DNA from 2 places in the Streptomyces sp. NPDC050439 genome. Region 1 is predicted to be linked to the other one. Evidence: riboswitches for the same ligand, from Rfam matches in the RefSeq annotation. Region 1 holds a riboswitch; the other holds the start of a gene.
The links. A riboswitch is a leader RNA that binds a small molecule or an ion and turns the genes downstream of it on or off. The one in region 1 is predicted to bind cobalamin.

Region 1 (7,319 bases):
CTACGAGCTGCGCGAGCACAGCTCAGGTCTCAACGCGGGCCGCTGGGACTACCTGTTCAGCCTCATCAAGACCTTCGGGCACCGCACGGACTTCCTGCTGCCCGACCGGGCGAAGGTCACCATGACCGCCCCCTTCATGCGCGCGTACACCGACCTCCTCGTACGCACCTGCCACAAGCGAGGTGCCCATGCGATCGGCGGCATGGCCGCCCACGTGCCCGGCAGAGACCCTGACGCGCACCGGGCGGCCCTCGCCACCGTGCGGCTCGACAAGGAACGCGAGGCCGAGGACGGCTTCGACGGCTCCTGGGTCGCCCACCCCGCGCTGGTGCCCGTCTGCCGCGCGGCGTTCGACGAAGTGCTCGGCACCCGACCGCATCAGATCGACCGCACCCGCGACGACGTCGAGGTGACGGCGGCGCAGCTGCTGTCCGTACGTCGCATCAGCGCGCCGCCCACCACGGAGGGCGTACGCACCAACATCGCGGTCGCCCTGCGCTACTTCGCCGGCTGGCTGCACGGGCAGGGAGCCGTCGCCCTGGACGGCCTCATGGAGGACGCCGCCACGGCCGAGATCGCCCGCGTACAGATCTGGCAGTGGCTGCGCCACCGGGTCGTCGACCGCGCGACGGTTATGGAGCTGGTGGAGGACGAGCTCGCCGCCCTGGGCGCGGAGTACCCGTGGGCGCCCGTCGACGAGATCCGCGGGATCTTCGAACGCACCGCCCTGGAGCGGGAGTTGCCCGCGTTCTTCACCACGGACGCCTACACCCGCCATCTCGTGCGCCGCCCGTTCGTCGACCGCCCGATCGTCGGCCGCCCGGAGCGGCAGTCATGACCGCGGCCATCCGCCGGGTCGGCGTGGTGGGCGGCGGTCAGATGGGTGCCGGGATCGCCGAGGTGTGCGCCCGTGCCGGTCTGGACACCGTGGTCTGCGAGGCCGACGCGCTCGCCGCCCGCGCCGCCCGCGAACGCATCGCCGTCTCGCTCGAACGTGCCGTACAGCGCGGCAAGTTGGACCGCATCGGCGCCGAGGACGCGCTGGCCCGCATGGTCTTCACCGGCGGTCTCGACGACTTGGCCGACCGCCAGCTCGTCGTCGAGGCGGTCGTCGAGGACACCGCGGCGAAGACAGAGATCTTCGCCGCCCTGGACAAGGTCGTCGAGGACCCCGGGGCGATCCTCGCCACCAACACCTCCTCCATCCCCGTCATGCGTCTGGGCATGGCGACCCGGCGCGCCGACCGCGTCCTGGGCCTGCACTTCTTCAACCCCGCCCCCGTGCTGCCCCTGGTCGAGGTCGTCTCCTCGCTGCACACGGCCGCGGAGACCGTCGCCGCCGTCGAGGACTTCGCCACGCACACGCTGGGCAAGACGGTCGTGCGGTCCAAGGACAGGGCGGGCTTCGTCGTCAACGCGCTGCTCGTGCCCTATCTCCTCTCCGCGATCCGGATGACGGAGTCGGGCTTCGCGACGGCCGCCGACGTGGACGCGGGCATGGAGCTCGGCTGCGCGCACCCGATGGGGCCGCTGAAGCTGGCCGACCTGATCGGCCTGGACACGGTCGCCTCCATCGCGGCATCTCTCTACGAAGAGTTCAAGGAACCCCTGTACGCCCCGCCGCCGCTGCTCCTGCGCATGGTCGAAGCGGGGCTGCTCGGCCGCAAGAGCGGGCGCGGGTTCCACCTCTACGACCGGGGCTGAGGGGCCCGGGTCCGCCGCGGGGCCGAGGGCCTGCGGCTGCTGTGAGCGGGGTGCGGAACAGAGTGGTGATCTGTTCCGCACCCCTTCACGTGGACCCGCGCCGGTCGGGGCCGTGTCTCACCTCACGGTCCGGAATGTGATCAGTACTGCCCAAGAGGCCGACCACCCTCTAGCCTGATCCGTGCAGCTGGTTCGCCCTGTCCGCCAGGCAGAGGCGTCGTAAGAGGGAACCCGGTGGGAATCCGGGACTGCCCCGCAGCGGTGAGCGGGAACGACCGCCGTCATACGCACTGGGTCCGAGCACGGGTCCGGGAAGCGACGGCCAGTAGGTGTCTGCCTCGGCAGATGTGCCCGCGAGTCCGAAGACCTGCCCGTTGCCCGCATGTGATCCCTCATGTGCGGACATCCCGGTGACCTCGTGGGCGGGTCGGCGTACAGATCAGGTGGAGTACCGCGCGATCAGCGCGTGTCCGTCCGCCCGGTCCGTCATCCCTTCGCGTCCGTGTCCCGTCACCGGGATTCTCAGGAGTCATCTCGCGAAGGAGATTTCCGTGACAGCGAAGTCCGCAGCCGCGGCAGCACGGGCCACCGTGTACGGCTACCCCCGCCAGGGCCCCGACCGTGAACTGAAGAAGGCCGTCGAGGGCTATTGGAAGGGCCGCGTCGGCGCCGACGCCCTGCGGGAGACCGCGGCGAGGCTGCGCCGGTCCACCTGGCAGCACCTGGCCGACGCCGGCATCCACGAAGTGCCGACCGGCGACTTCTCGTACTACGACCATGTCCTGGACACCAGCGTCATGGTCGGCGCCGTCCCGCGCCGGCACCGCGAGGCCGTCGACACCGACCCCCTCGACGGCTACTTCGCGATGGCCCGCGGCACCCAGGACGTGGCGCCGCTTGAGATGACCAAGTGGTTCGACACCAACTACCACTACCTGGTCCCGGAGTTGGGCCCCGACACCGTCTTCACCGCCGACTCCGCCAAGCAGGTGGCCGAGCTCAAGGAGGCCGTCGCGCTCGGCCTCGCCGCGCGCCCGGTCCTCGTCGGCCCGGTGACCTATCTGCTGCTCGCCAAGCCCGCGCCCGGCGTGGCCGCCGACTTCGAGCCGCTCACGCTCCTCGACCGACTGCTGCCCGTCTACGCGGAAGTACTCGCCGACCTGCGCGCCGCGGGCGCCGAGTGGGTGCAGCTCGACGAGCCGGCCCTGGTCCAGGACCGCACCCCGGCCGAGCTCAACGCCGCCGCCCGCGCCTACCGTGACCTGGGCGCCCTCACCGATCGCCCGCAGCTCCTCGTCGCCTCCTACTTCGGCAGGCTCGGCGATGCCCTGCCCGTGCTGGCCAAGGCACCGGTCGAGGGGCTCGCCCTGGACTTCACGGAGGCCGCCACCGGCCAGTTGCAGGACCTCGCCGCCGTCGGCGGGCTTCCGGGCAAGCGCCTTGTGGCGGGTGTCGTCAACGGCCGCAACATCTGGATCAACGACCTGGAGAAGTCCCTCTCCACCCTGGGCACGCTCCTGGGCCTCGCCGACCGGGTCGACGTCTCCGCGTCCTGCTCCCTGCTGCACGTCCCGCTGGACGCCGGTGCCGAACGGGACATCGACCAGCAGGTGGCCCGCTGGCTGGCCTTCGCCCACCAGAAGACCACCGAGATCGCCACGCTGGCGCGCGCCCTGGCCCAGGGAACGGACACCATCACGGCCGAACTGGCCGCCAACCGGGCCGACCTGGCGTCACGCTCGGGTTCGGCCCTCACCCACGACCCGGCGGTGCGCTCCCGCGTCGCCGCCGTCACGGACGCCGACGCCCGCCGCGTCCACGCCTACCCGGAGCGCGCGGCGGCCCAGCGCTCCCGCCTCGGCCTGCCCCAACTGCCCACCACCACCATCGGCTCGTTCCCGCAGACCACCGAACTGCGCACTGCACGAGCCGACTTGAGGGCAGGCCGCATCGACACCGACGGCTACGAGGAACGCATCCGCACGGAAATCCGCGAAGTCCTCGCCTTCCAGGAAAAGGCGGGCATCGACGTCCTGGTCCACGGCGAACCCGAACGCAACGACATGGTCCAGTACTTCGCCGAACAGCTCACCGGCTACCTCGCCACACAGCACGGCTGGGTCCAGTCGTACGGCACCCGCTACGTACGGCCGCCGGTCCTCGCCGGCGACATCTCACGGCCCGAACCGATGACGGTGCGCTGGACCTCGTACGCCAACTCCCTCACGGACCGCCCCGTGAAGGGCATGCTCACGGGTCCCGTCACCATGCTCGCCTGGTCCTTCGTCCGCGACGACCAGCCGCTCGGCGACACCGCGCGCCAGGTCGCCCTGGCCCTGCGCGACGAGGTCGACGACCTGGAGGCGGCAGGCACTTCGGTCATCCAGGTCGACGAGCCCGCCTTGCGCGAAACCCTCCCCCTGCGCAGCGCCGAGCACGCCGCGTACCTGGAGTGGGCCACGGAATCCTTCCGTCTCACCACCAGCGGCGTCCGTCCGGACACCCAGATCCACACGCACATGTGCTACGCCGAGTTCGGCGACATCGTCCAGGCCATCGACGACCTCGACGCCGACGTCATCAGCCTGGAGGCGGCCCGCTCGCACATGCAGGTGGCCCGCGAACTGGCCGAACACGGCTACCCGCGTGAGGCGGGCCCCGGCGTCTACGACATCCACTCCCCCCGCGTGCCGAGCGTCGAGGAGGCAGCGGCCCTGCTGCGCAAGGGACTCGAGGCCATCCCCGCCGACCGCCTGTGGGTGAACCCGGACTGCGGCCTCAAGACCCGAGGCTGGCCCGAGACCAAGGCATCCCTGGAGAACCTGGTCGCGGCGGCCCGGGAGGTGAGGACGGAGCTTCCGTCGGGTTCCTGACCGCGAAGTGCGGGCCTGGGCGGCCATTTCCGGATAAATGGCCGCCCCACTCCGCCATGATGGACGCGCTGGCCGTTCCGACACGGAACCGGGAGGCGACCGGTGCCCAGGGCGATGAGTTACGCGGACGCGGTACGACTGCTGGGCGTGGCGGACAGCCCCGCCCTGGCGGCCCTGGACCGGCTGACCGGTGGTGCACTCCTGGTGTCCACCGGCGGCGGGTCGGCGCTCGCGTTGAGTCTGTTCGACGCGCGGGGTGAACTGGCGCGGCTGAGCCAGTCCCTGGTCTCCGGCCTCGCGGAGCGGTCACGAGGCCTGGGACGGTTCGACCGCACCCAGCGACTGGCGGCGGCGCACGCCGTCGTGGTCCTTGCCGCGTACTTCGACACGCTCAAGGACCTGGATCTGCCTTTCGACCGCCGGGAGTTGACCGTCGGGAGGGTCGAGGCCGTGCTCCTGGCCACCGGGCGGTCGCCGGAGTCCGGCAGGCTCGCCGCGCTCGCGGACGAGCTGCTGCGGGCCGAGGTTCCGATGCCCGCGCCGCACCGCCCGTACGAGGCGGAACTGGTCGCGTTGCTCGGGTTCTACGGCACGCTGTCCGACCAGCTCGTGTCGTACGTGTCGGGGTGTGCGGCCTGGGAGTCCTTGCCGGAGCCGGAGCGGGAGGTCGTGCGGGCCCGGCTGACGGACACCGCACCCCAACAGGCGCTGTCCGCCTACGAGATCATGTACCGGCGGCTGGCCGCGGAGTGCCCCGAGGTGGCCGTCTGGGTCAGCGTCGTCGACCACCAGGCGACCCGCAACGAAGTCCGCCGTCTCGAAGGCACTCTGCGGCAACTGGAGGAAGCGGTGGCCAGGGCCGCCGACGGGCAGGTCTCTGCCGAGCGGTACATGGCGTTGAACCGTGCGTCGCGGGCGGCGATGGAAGCGCCGCTGCTGTCCCTGGAGGACCTTCCGGAGGGCCTGATGGTCCCCGCGCTCGGAGCGGGTTACATCTCCCCCGACTTCCAGGTGGCCGCGTTCGGGGCCACCGACCGCCTTTCGGAGGAGCACTGGTGGGACGAGCGGCCCGTCCAGCAGGATCTGGCGGGCTTCCTGGCAGGGTTCTTCACCGCGCCGCAGGCCGTGGAGTCGCCGCTGCTGCTCCTCGGGCAGCCGGGCTCGGGGAAATCCGTGCTGACCCGCGTGCTCGCGGCCCGGCTGCCCGCCGCGGAGTTCCTCGTCGTGCGGGTGCCGCTGTCCGCCGTACCCGCGGACGCGGCGATCCAGGACCAGATCGAGGCCGCGATCCGCGAGGCCACCGGCGAGGCCATGGCCTGGCCCGATGTGACGCGCACGGCACCGCGGGCGCTGCCGGTGGTCCTGCTCGACGGTTTCGACGAACTGCTCCAGGCCACCGGCGCGAGCCAGTCCGACTACGTGCAGAAAGTGGCGGCGTTCCAGAAGCGCGAGGCCACGCACGGCCGCCCGCTGGCCGTGGTGGTCACCAGCCGCACGGCGGTCGCCGACCGGGCCCGCCTCTCGCCCGGCGGTGTCGCCGTACGCCTGGAGCCCTTCAGCGACGCGCAGGTGGCGTACTGGCTGGACCTGTGGAACCACACCAACGCGGCGCATTTCCGCCGCCGGTCGCTGCTGCCCTTGTCCCCGGAGCACGTACTGACACAGCGTGAACTGGGCAGCCAGCCGCTGCTGTTGCTCATGCTCGCTCTCTACGACGCCGACGGCAACGCCTTCCAGCGCGACCAGGGGGAGCTTGCGGGCTTCGACCTCTATGAGCGCCTCCTGGCCCGCTTCGCCGCGCGCGAGGTCCGCAAGAGTGACCCGGGTCTCTCCGACGAACAACTCGCGCAGGCGGTCGAGGCCGAGCTGCTGTGCCTGTCCGTGACCGCCTTCGCCATGTGCAACCGAAACAGGCAGTGGATCACGGAGAAAGAGCTGACGGCGGACCTGGAGGTGCTGCTGCCCCAGCACGCGCACGCCGTGCGCCCCACCGGTCTGCGGGCCTCGCTCACTCCCGGGGACGTGGTCGTGGGCCGGTTCTTCTTCATCCACCGCGCGGAGGCGACACGGGACGGCATCCGGCTGCGGTCACTGGAGTTCCTGCACTCGACTTTCGGGGAATTCCTGGTGGCGCGGCTGGTGGTGCGGGAGCTCGAAGACCTTGCGCGGGCGGCCCGCACGGACGCCTCACGCGTCCGGGTCCCCGCCCCTGACGACGCCTTCCTCCACGCCCTCCTCTCGTACGAGACGCTCTCCGTGCGCGCCGCAACGCTCACGTTCCTCCACCAAGCTCTGGGCCGACTGCCCGAGGACCAGCTCACCGCCCTGCGCCCACTGCTCCTGCGGCTCTTCCACGCGGCGCTCCTTGCCCGGCAGGAACGGACCTTCGAGGCCTACCGGCCCGCGAACCTTCCCGTACCGGCCCGGCATGCTTCGTGGGCGGCGAACCTGTTGCTGCTTCTGGTCCTGCTCGGGGAGCCGGTGTGTGGGCGGGAACTGTTTCCTGAGGAGGAGCCGGCGCATCACTGGAACCGGTTGACGCAGTTGGTGAAGTCGCAGCTCACGACGGAGGGATGGAGCACGTTCAGCAGGGCGATCGACCTGGAACGCACCTGGTCCGAGCTGCACTCCGTGCAGTACAAGGACATTCGGATCAGTTTGGCGGCCATGGATTCCGAGGTGCTGCCGACGGCGCCCGCGGTTGATCCGTACTGGACGTATGGCATAGGCCCGGGCAGCGAG
Region 2 (7,319 bases), on a different contig from region 1:
TTGATCATCCAGGCGAAGGGGACGATGCCGGCGACGGCACTCGCCGCGTCCGCGTCCGGCAGGATCACCGCGGCCGACTTGCCGCCCAACTCCAGTGTCACGCGCGTGAGGTTGCGGGCCGCGACCTCCATGACGCGCTTGCCCGCGCCGACGGAGCCGGTGAAGGACACCTTGTCGACGCCGGGGTGCCCGACGAGGTACTCGCTCACCTCGCGGTCGGCCGAGATGATCGAGAGCACGCCCTGCGGCAGCCCCGCCTCGGTGGCGATGTCGGCGAGGATGTACGCGTCGAGCGGCGTCTCGGGCGAGGTCTTGAGGATCACCGGGCACCCGGCGAGCAGCGCGGGCGCGAGCTTGGCCGCGGCGGTGAACTGCGGGACGTTCCACGGGACCACGGCCGCCACGACGCCGACCGGCTCGCGCCGCACCAGGATCTTGCCGAGGGCGCCGTCGCGCGCCTCCTCGTACGTGAAGTTCTTCGCGACCGTGAGCGCGGAGTCCCAGACCATCATCGCGGCGAGGGCCTGCACCATCACGCTCGATGTGTACGGGGTGCCGTTCTGGGAGCTGATGACGCGGGCGATCTCCTCGTGCCGTACGGCGAACGCGTCCTTGATCCTGGTGATGACCTCGATCCGCTCGTCGAGGGTCATCCGGGGCCAGGGGCCCTCGTCGAACGCCTTGCGCGCGGTGGCGACGGCCCGGTCGACGTCGGCGGGCGCGGCGTGCGGCACCCGCGCGAAGACCTGGCCGGTGTGCGGCGAGACCACCTCGATGACGTCCTTGCCGTGGGGATCCACCAACTCCCCGCCGATGAACAGCTGTCCGTGTTCCACGAGCTCGGTCATGGCTGACTGCCTCCTGCGGGATTCCGCCTGCGCGGCACGCTTTCTGACACTGTTTCAGAACTGATACCAGTTCTAGTTCCACTAGTCCACGGAGGGCAAGGCTCAAGTAGCCTGTTGAAACGGTCGACTTAGGCGATCATTGGAACCAGTTCTAGTTACGGTCGAGCGACGAACGAGAGAAGAAGAGGGCGCCCGATGACGCAGGTGACCGAACCGCAGGTGACCGAGCACGGCGGGGGCGTATGGAGCATCAAGGTCCCCATCCCCGACAATCCGCTGGGCTTTACCCTCGTCCACCTCCTGGACACGGACGCCGGCCCCGTACTCATCGACACGGGCTGGGACGACCCCACCTCCTGGGACGCACTCGCCGAAGGCCTCGCCGCCTGCGGCACGTCCGCCGACGCGGTGCACGGCGTCGTCATCACCCACCACCACCCCGACCACCACGGCCTCTCGGCCAAGGTCCGCGAGGCGTCGGGCGCGTGGATCGCGATGCACGAGGCCGACGCCTCGGTCGTACGCCGCACCCGGACCGGGCCGCCCGCCCGCTGGTTCGACTACATGGCGGAGAAGCTGACGGCCGCGGGCGCCCCCGCCGACCATCTGGCCCCTCTCCTCGCCGCCCGTGACGCGGGCCGCGCACCCCGGCTGCCCGGCCTGGCCGCCGCGCTCCCCGACCGCGACATCACCCCGGGCGAGCTCCTCGAACTGCCGGGGCGCAGGCTTCGCGCGATCTGGACCCCCGGCCACACCCCCGGCCACGTCTGCCTGCACCTGGAGGAGGAGCACCCGGCACGGCTGCCGGGCCGCGGCCGCCTGTTCTCCGGCGACCACCTGCTCCCCGGGATCACCCCGCACATCGGCCTGTACGAGGACCCCGACGACGAGACCGTCACGGATCCCCTCGGCGACTACCTCGACTCCCTGGAGCGCATCGGCCGCCTGGGGGTCGCCGAGGTGCTCCCGGCCCACCAGTACGCGTTCACCGACGCCCCGGCCCGCGTCCAGGAGATCCTGGCCCACCACGAGGAGCGCCTGACGGATCTGCTCGCCCTCCTCGCCGAGCCCCTCACCCCTTGGCAGCTCGCCGAGCAGATGGAGTGGAACCGCCCCTGGGCCCAGATCCGCTACGGCTCGCGGAACATCGCGGTCTCCGAGGCCGAGGCCCATGTGCGGCGCCTGGTGAAGCTGGGGCGCGCCGAGGCGGTGGGCAACGATCCCGTGCGGTACCGCGCGGTGTGACCTCCCGCCGGGGGCGGCCACCCCGGGGCGCCTCCCCTACGGGCCGGTAGAGTGGCCCCGTCGTCATCATGCCCGTACGGGGGGAAGCCGGTGCGAATCCGGCGCTGACCCGCAGCCGTGATCCACGGTCCCGCAAGGACCGCCGGAGAGCCGGATCGCCCCGCATGGAACGTGACCGGCTCGCGTCATCGGAACCGCCGATGACCGGCACCGTCGAGGTATACGGAGCCGGAGCCGCCCGGTGCCCGTGCCCGCACGCGCCCGTGCTGCCCCGCTCCCCCGCAGGGAGAGGCACCCGCCGCATCATGAACGTTCGCCGCAGCGCAGCGGTCCTGGCCGCCGTCGCCGTGTTCGGTTCGGCCGCCGCCCCGGCCGCCTTCGCGGACACCGCGTCCCCGTCGCCCTCCGCCAAGCTGCCCTCGGGTCTTTACGGCGACGCGGACCCCAAGTTCGACGGGGTGTTCCGGCAGTCGTACGCCCTGCTCGCCCAGGACTCGGCCGGTGTGAAGCCCGCCGCGAAGTCCGTCGACTGGCTCACCGGGCAGCAGTGCTCGAACGGCGCCTACGCCGCCTACCGCCCCGACGCGGGCGAGCCCTGCGACTCCAAGACGATGCTCGACAGCAACGCGACGGCGTCGGCCGTGCAGGCGCTCGCCGCGCTCGGCGGTCAGAAGAAGACCGTCGGCAAGAGCGTCGACTGGCTGAAGTCCGTGCAGAACCAGGACGGCGGCTGGGGCTACAGCCCCGGCATGGACTCGGACGCCAACTCCACCGGCATCGTGATCGGCGCGCTCGTCGCGGCGGGCGAGAAGCCGGAGGGCGTGAAGTCGCAGAGCGGCAAGACCGCGTACAGCGCGCTGCCCGCCCTCTCGATGAGCTGTGGCAAGGACGGCGGCGCCTTCGGTCTCGCGGACGTCAAGTCCGGCAAGCTCTCGCCGAACGCCGACGCCACCGCGGCCGGTGTCCTCGGCGCCCACGGCAAGGGCCTGGTCGTGGACGCGGCCGAGAAGAAGGAAGCCGCCCCGAAGTGCGCGAAGGCCGACACCGCCGAGCAGGCGGCGGCGAACGGCACGGGCTACCTCCTGAAGACCCTCGCCAAGGGCGACGACCACCTGATGTCGTCGATGCCCGGCGCAAAGAACATGCCCGACCTCGGCAACACCGCCGACTCCGTGCTCGCGCTCGCCGCTGCCGGTCAGCCGGAGCAGGCCGAGAAGTCGGCCCAGTGGCTGGCGAAGAACTCCGCGCAGTGGGCCGAGAAGTCCGGCCCCGCCGCCTACGCCCAGCTGATCTTCGCCGCCCACGCCGCCGGCATGGACCCGCGTGACTTCGGCGGCGCGGACCTGGTCAAGCAGCTCAACGCGCAGGGTCCCGCCCCGGAGGCGACGGAGAAGGCCGCCGACGAGAAGAAGGACAGCGACGACGGCGGCCTGAGCATCTGGTGGATCATCGGCGTCGGCATGGTCGCCGGCATCGGCATCGGGTTCCTCTACAGCGGCAACAAGAAGAAGCAGCAGCTGTGACGCGGGGTCGCGCGCGGTGCGGGCGCCTGATGGTGGGGGCGCTCCTTGCCGCCCTGCTCGGCGTCCTCACCGCCGCCCCCGCCCAGGCCGCCGGGTATCGCTACTGGTCCTTCTGGGACCGGGACGGTTCCACGTGGGCCTACGCGAGCCAGGGGCCGAGCACCGCGCGCCCCGACGACGGGGCCGTCCAGGGCTTCCGGTTCGCCGTGTCCGCCGACTCGAAGGACGCCGCGAAGCCGCGCGGCGCCGCGGACTTCGACACGATCTGCGCCAAGACCCCCGCCAAGGACGACCGCAAGCGGATCGCCCTGGTCATCGACTTCGGCACGCCGGGCGACGCCCCCGACGGGGAGAGCCCGCCGAAGGCGCGTACGGCGTGCGCGCAGATCGCGGACGACGCGACCAGCGCGGACGCGCTCGCCGCGGTCGCCAAGCCCCTGCGCTACGACAGCAACGCCCTGCTGTGCGCCATCGCGGACTACCCGAAGTCGGGCTGCGGCGAGCAGGTCTCGGGCAACGGCGAGTCCGACGGCACGGAGAAGAAGCCGGCCGCGAGCGACGAGGACAGCGGCTCCGGTGGCCCCTCCGTCGGTCTGATCGCGGGCGTGGCCGCCGTCGCCCTGCTCGGCGGGGCCGCCGTCTGGCAGGCACGCCGCCGACGCGGCTGACCACACGATGACCGATCAACCGAGCACCGCTCCCGGTGCGCTGCGGAGGCGTCTGGCCCCCGCGGCGCACCGGAGCAACGCGCTGCACCCCGGCGCCTGGTGGGTGTGGGCGCTCGGGCTCGGCGTCGCGGCGTCGCGCACCACCAACCCCCTGCTGATCGGTCTCCTCATCGGTGTCGCCGGCTATGTCGTCGCGGCCCGCAGGACATCGGCCCCGTGGGCGCGGTCGTACGGCGCCTTCGTGAAGCTGGGCCTCGTCGTGATCGCCATCCGGCTGGTCTTCGCCGTCGTCCTCGGCTCCCCCATCCCCGGCACGCACGTCATCGTGACGCTCCCCGAAGTGCCGCTGCCCGACTGGGCGAAGGGGGTGCGGATCGGGGGCCGGGTGACGGCCGAGGGGCTGCTCTTCGCGCTCTACGACGGGGTGCGCCTGGCCGGTCTCCTCATCTGCGTGGGCGCCGCCAACGCTCTCGCCAGCCCGGCGCGGCTGCTCAAGTCGCTGCCGGGCGCGCTGTACGAGGTGGGGGTCGCCATCGTCGTCGCGATGACGTTCGCGCCGAATCTGATCATGGATGTGCAGCGCCTTCGCTCGGCGCGGCGCCTTCGCGGACGCGCGGACAAGGGCATCCGGGGGCTGCTCCAGGTGGGGCTCCCGGTCCTTGAGGGCGCCCTTGAGCGGTCGGTCGCGCTGGCCGCCGCGATGGACGCGCGAGGGTTCGGCCGCAGCGCGCCGGTTCCGGCCGGGGTGCGCAGGGCGACGGCGGCCCTTACGCTCGGCGGCCTGATGGGTGTCTGCGTGGGCACGTACGGCCTGCTCACCGCGGACGGCACGCGGTACGGCCTGCCCGTCCTCGGCGTCGGTCTCCTCGCTGCGCTCGCCGGGCTCCGGCTCGGCGGCCGGCGCTCCGTGCGCACCCGCTACCGCCCCGACACGTGGGGCGTGCGCGCCTGGCTCGTCGCCGGGTCGGGCATCGCGGTGGCGGGCCTGACGCTCTGGGCCGCCGCGTACGACGCGGCGGCCCTGCACCCGGGAGTCGTCCCCCTGACGGCGCCGACGCTGCCGCTGTGGCCCGCGGTGGCGGTCCTCGTCGGTCTGCTGCCTGCTTTCGTGGCGCCGGTGCCGGCCGACTCCGCCACCACCCCTGTCTCCGCCCCCGCTCGCACCAAGGAGCCCTCATGATCCGCTTCGAGGATGTCTCCGTGACGTACGAAGGGGTCGCGGGCCCCACCGTGCGCGGGGTCGATCTCGCCGTTCCCGAGGGCGAGTTGGTGCTTCTCGTCGGTCCGTCCGGGGTCGGCAAGTCGACGCTGCTCGGCACGGTGAGCGGGCTCGTGCCGCACTTCACCGGGGGCACGCTCCGGGGCCGGGTGACGGTGGCGGGACGCGACACCCGTACCCACAAGCCGCGTGAACTCGCCGACGTCGTCGGCACGGTGGGCCAGGACCCGCTCTCGCACTTCGTGACGGACACGGTCGAGGACGAGCTCGCGTACGGGATGGAGTCGCTCGGGCTCGCCCCCGACGTGATGCGCCGCCGCGTCGAGGAGACCCTCGACCTCCTCGGCCTCGCCGATCTGCGCGACCGGCCCATCGCCACGCTCTCCGGCGGCCAGCAGCAGCGCGTCGCCATCGGCTCGGTGCTCACGCCGCACCCCGAGGTCCTCGTCCTGGACGAACCGACGTCGGCCCTCGACCCGGCCGCCGCCGAAGAGGTCCTCGCCGTACTGCAGCGCCTGGTGCACGACCTGGGCACGACGGTCCTGATGGCCGAGCACCGCCTGGAGCGGGTCGTGCAGTACGCCGACCAGGTGCTGCTGCTCGCGGCGCCGGGCGAGCCGCCCGTGCTCGGCGACCCCGCCTCGCTGATGGCCGTATCGCCGGTCTACCCGCCGGTGGTGGGCCTCGGCCGCCTCGCGGGCTGGTCCCCGCTGCCGCTGACGGTGCGGGACGCCAGGCGGAAGGCCGGCGCGCTGCGGGAGCGGCTGGCGGGGGCCGAATCGCGCGAGGAGGCCACGGCCGTACGTCCGGCGGCGGGCCGCCCGAGCCTCTTCCGGCGTACGAAGAAGACGGATGCCCCGGAAGCTGCCGCCGCGAGCGTCACGGGTCTGGCCGTGCGCCGGGGCCGCGTGGAGGCCCTGCGCCGCGTGGACCTCACCGTCTCCGCAGGCGAGACGGTGGCCCTGATGGGCCGCAACGGCGCCGGGAAGTCCACGCTCCTGTCCACCCTGGTGGGCCTGCTCGAACCGGCGGCCGGCTCGGTCCGCGTCGGCGGCGCGATCCCCCACCGCACAGGCCCCCGCGAGCTGATCCGGCATGTGGGCCTGGTCCCCCAGGAGCCGCGGGACCTCCTCTACGCGGACACGGTGGCCGCCGAGTGCACGGCCGCCGACCACGACGCGGGAGCGGAGCCCGGCACCTGCCGCGCGCTGGTCACCGGGCTGCTCCCCGGCATCGCGGACGACACCCACCCCCGCGACCTCTCCGAGGGCCAGCGCCTCACCCTGGCCCTGGCGATCGTCCTGACCGCCCGCCCGCCGCTGCTCCTCCTGGACGAGCCGACCCGGGGCCTCGACTACGCGGCCAAGGCCCGCCTGGTCACGCTCCTGCGCGGCCTCGCCGCCGACGGCCACGCGATCGTCCTCGCCACGCACGACGTGGAGCTGGCCGCGGAACTGGCCCACCGGGTCGCGATCCTCGCCGACGGGGAGATCGTCGCCGACGGCCCGACCTCCGACATCGTGGTCTCCTCCCCCTCCTTCGCCCCGCAGACCACCAAGATCCTCGCCCCGCAGAAGTGGCTGACGGTCACGGAGGTACGGGAGGCGCTCGCTGCCGGGGGCGGTACCCCGTGAGCGGCTCACCCCTGGCCCGGCAGGCCCGCCCCATCCGCCTGGGGCCGCGCTCGATCGGCGCCCTCGCACTCGTCAGCGCGGTCGGCGTGGTGGCCTTCGGGTGGCCGCTGATCGCGGGCGGGGAGTCAGGGCTGAGCGCGCACGCCCAGGACGCGCCCTGGCTGTTCGCGGCGCTCCTTCCG

Region 2: linked by a shared signal. The riboswitch ahead of AB0I66_RS16175 (prenyltransferase/squalene oxidase repeat-containing protein) and the one ahead of metE (5-methyltetrahydropteroyltriglutamate--homocysteine S-methyltransferase) in region 1 are both predicted to bind cobalamin.

Annotation. Positions count from the first base shown of each region.
Region 1 is NZ_JBFAJT010000002.1:538,190-545,508, forward strand. It holds gene aceB (malate synthase A) at 1-838, shown strand, start outside; gene AB0I66_RS09605 (3-hydroxybutyryl-CoA dehydrogenase) at 835-1,704, shown strand; cobalamin riboswitch at 1,876-2,094, shown strand; gene metE (5-methyltetrahydropteroyltriglutamate--homocysteine S-methyltransferase) at 2,256-4,577, shown strand; gene AB0I66_RS09615 (hypothetical protein) at 4,680-7,319, shown strand, end outside.
Region 2 is NZ_JBFAJT010000003.1:693,862-701,180, forward strand. It holds gene AB0I66_RS16165 (aldehyde dehydrogenase) at 1-848, opposite strand, end outside; gene AB0I66_RS16170 (MBL fold metallo-hydrolase) at 1,044-2,093, shown strand; cobalamin riboswitch at 2,146-2,275, shown strand; gene AB0I66_RS16175 (prenyltransferase/squalene oxidase repeat-containing protein) at 2,399-3,616, shown strand; gene AB0I66_RS16180 (SCO2322 family protein) at 3,646-4,284, shown strand; gene AB0I66_RS16185 (energy-coupling factor transporter transmembrane component T) at 4,292-5,464, shown strand; gene AB0I66_RS16190 (ATP-binding cassette domain-containing protein) at 5,461-7,137, shown strand; gene AB0I66_RS16195 (ECF transporter S component) at 7,134-7,319, shown strand, end outside.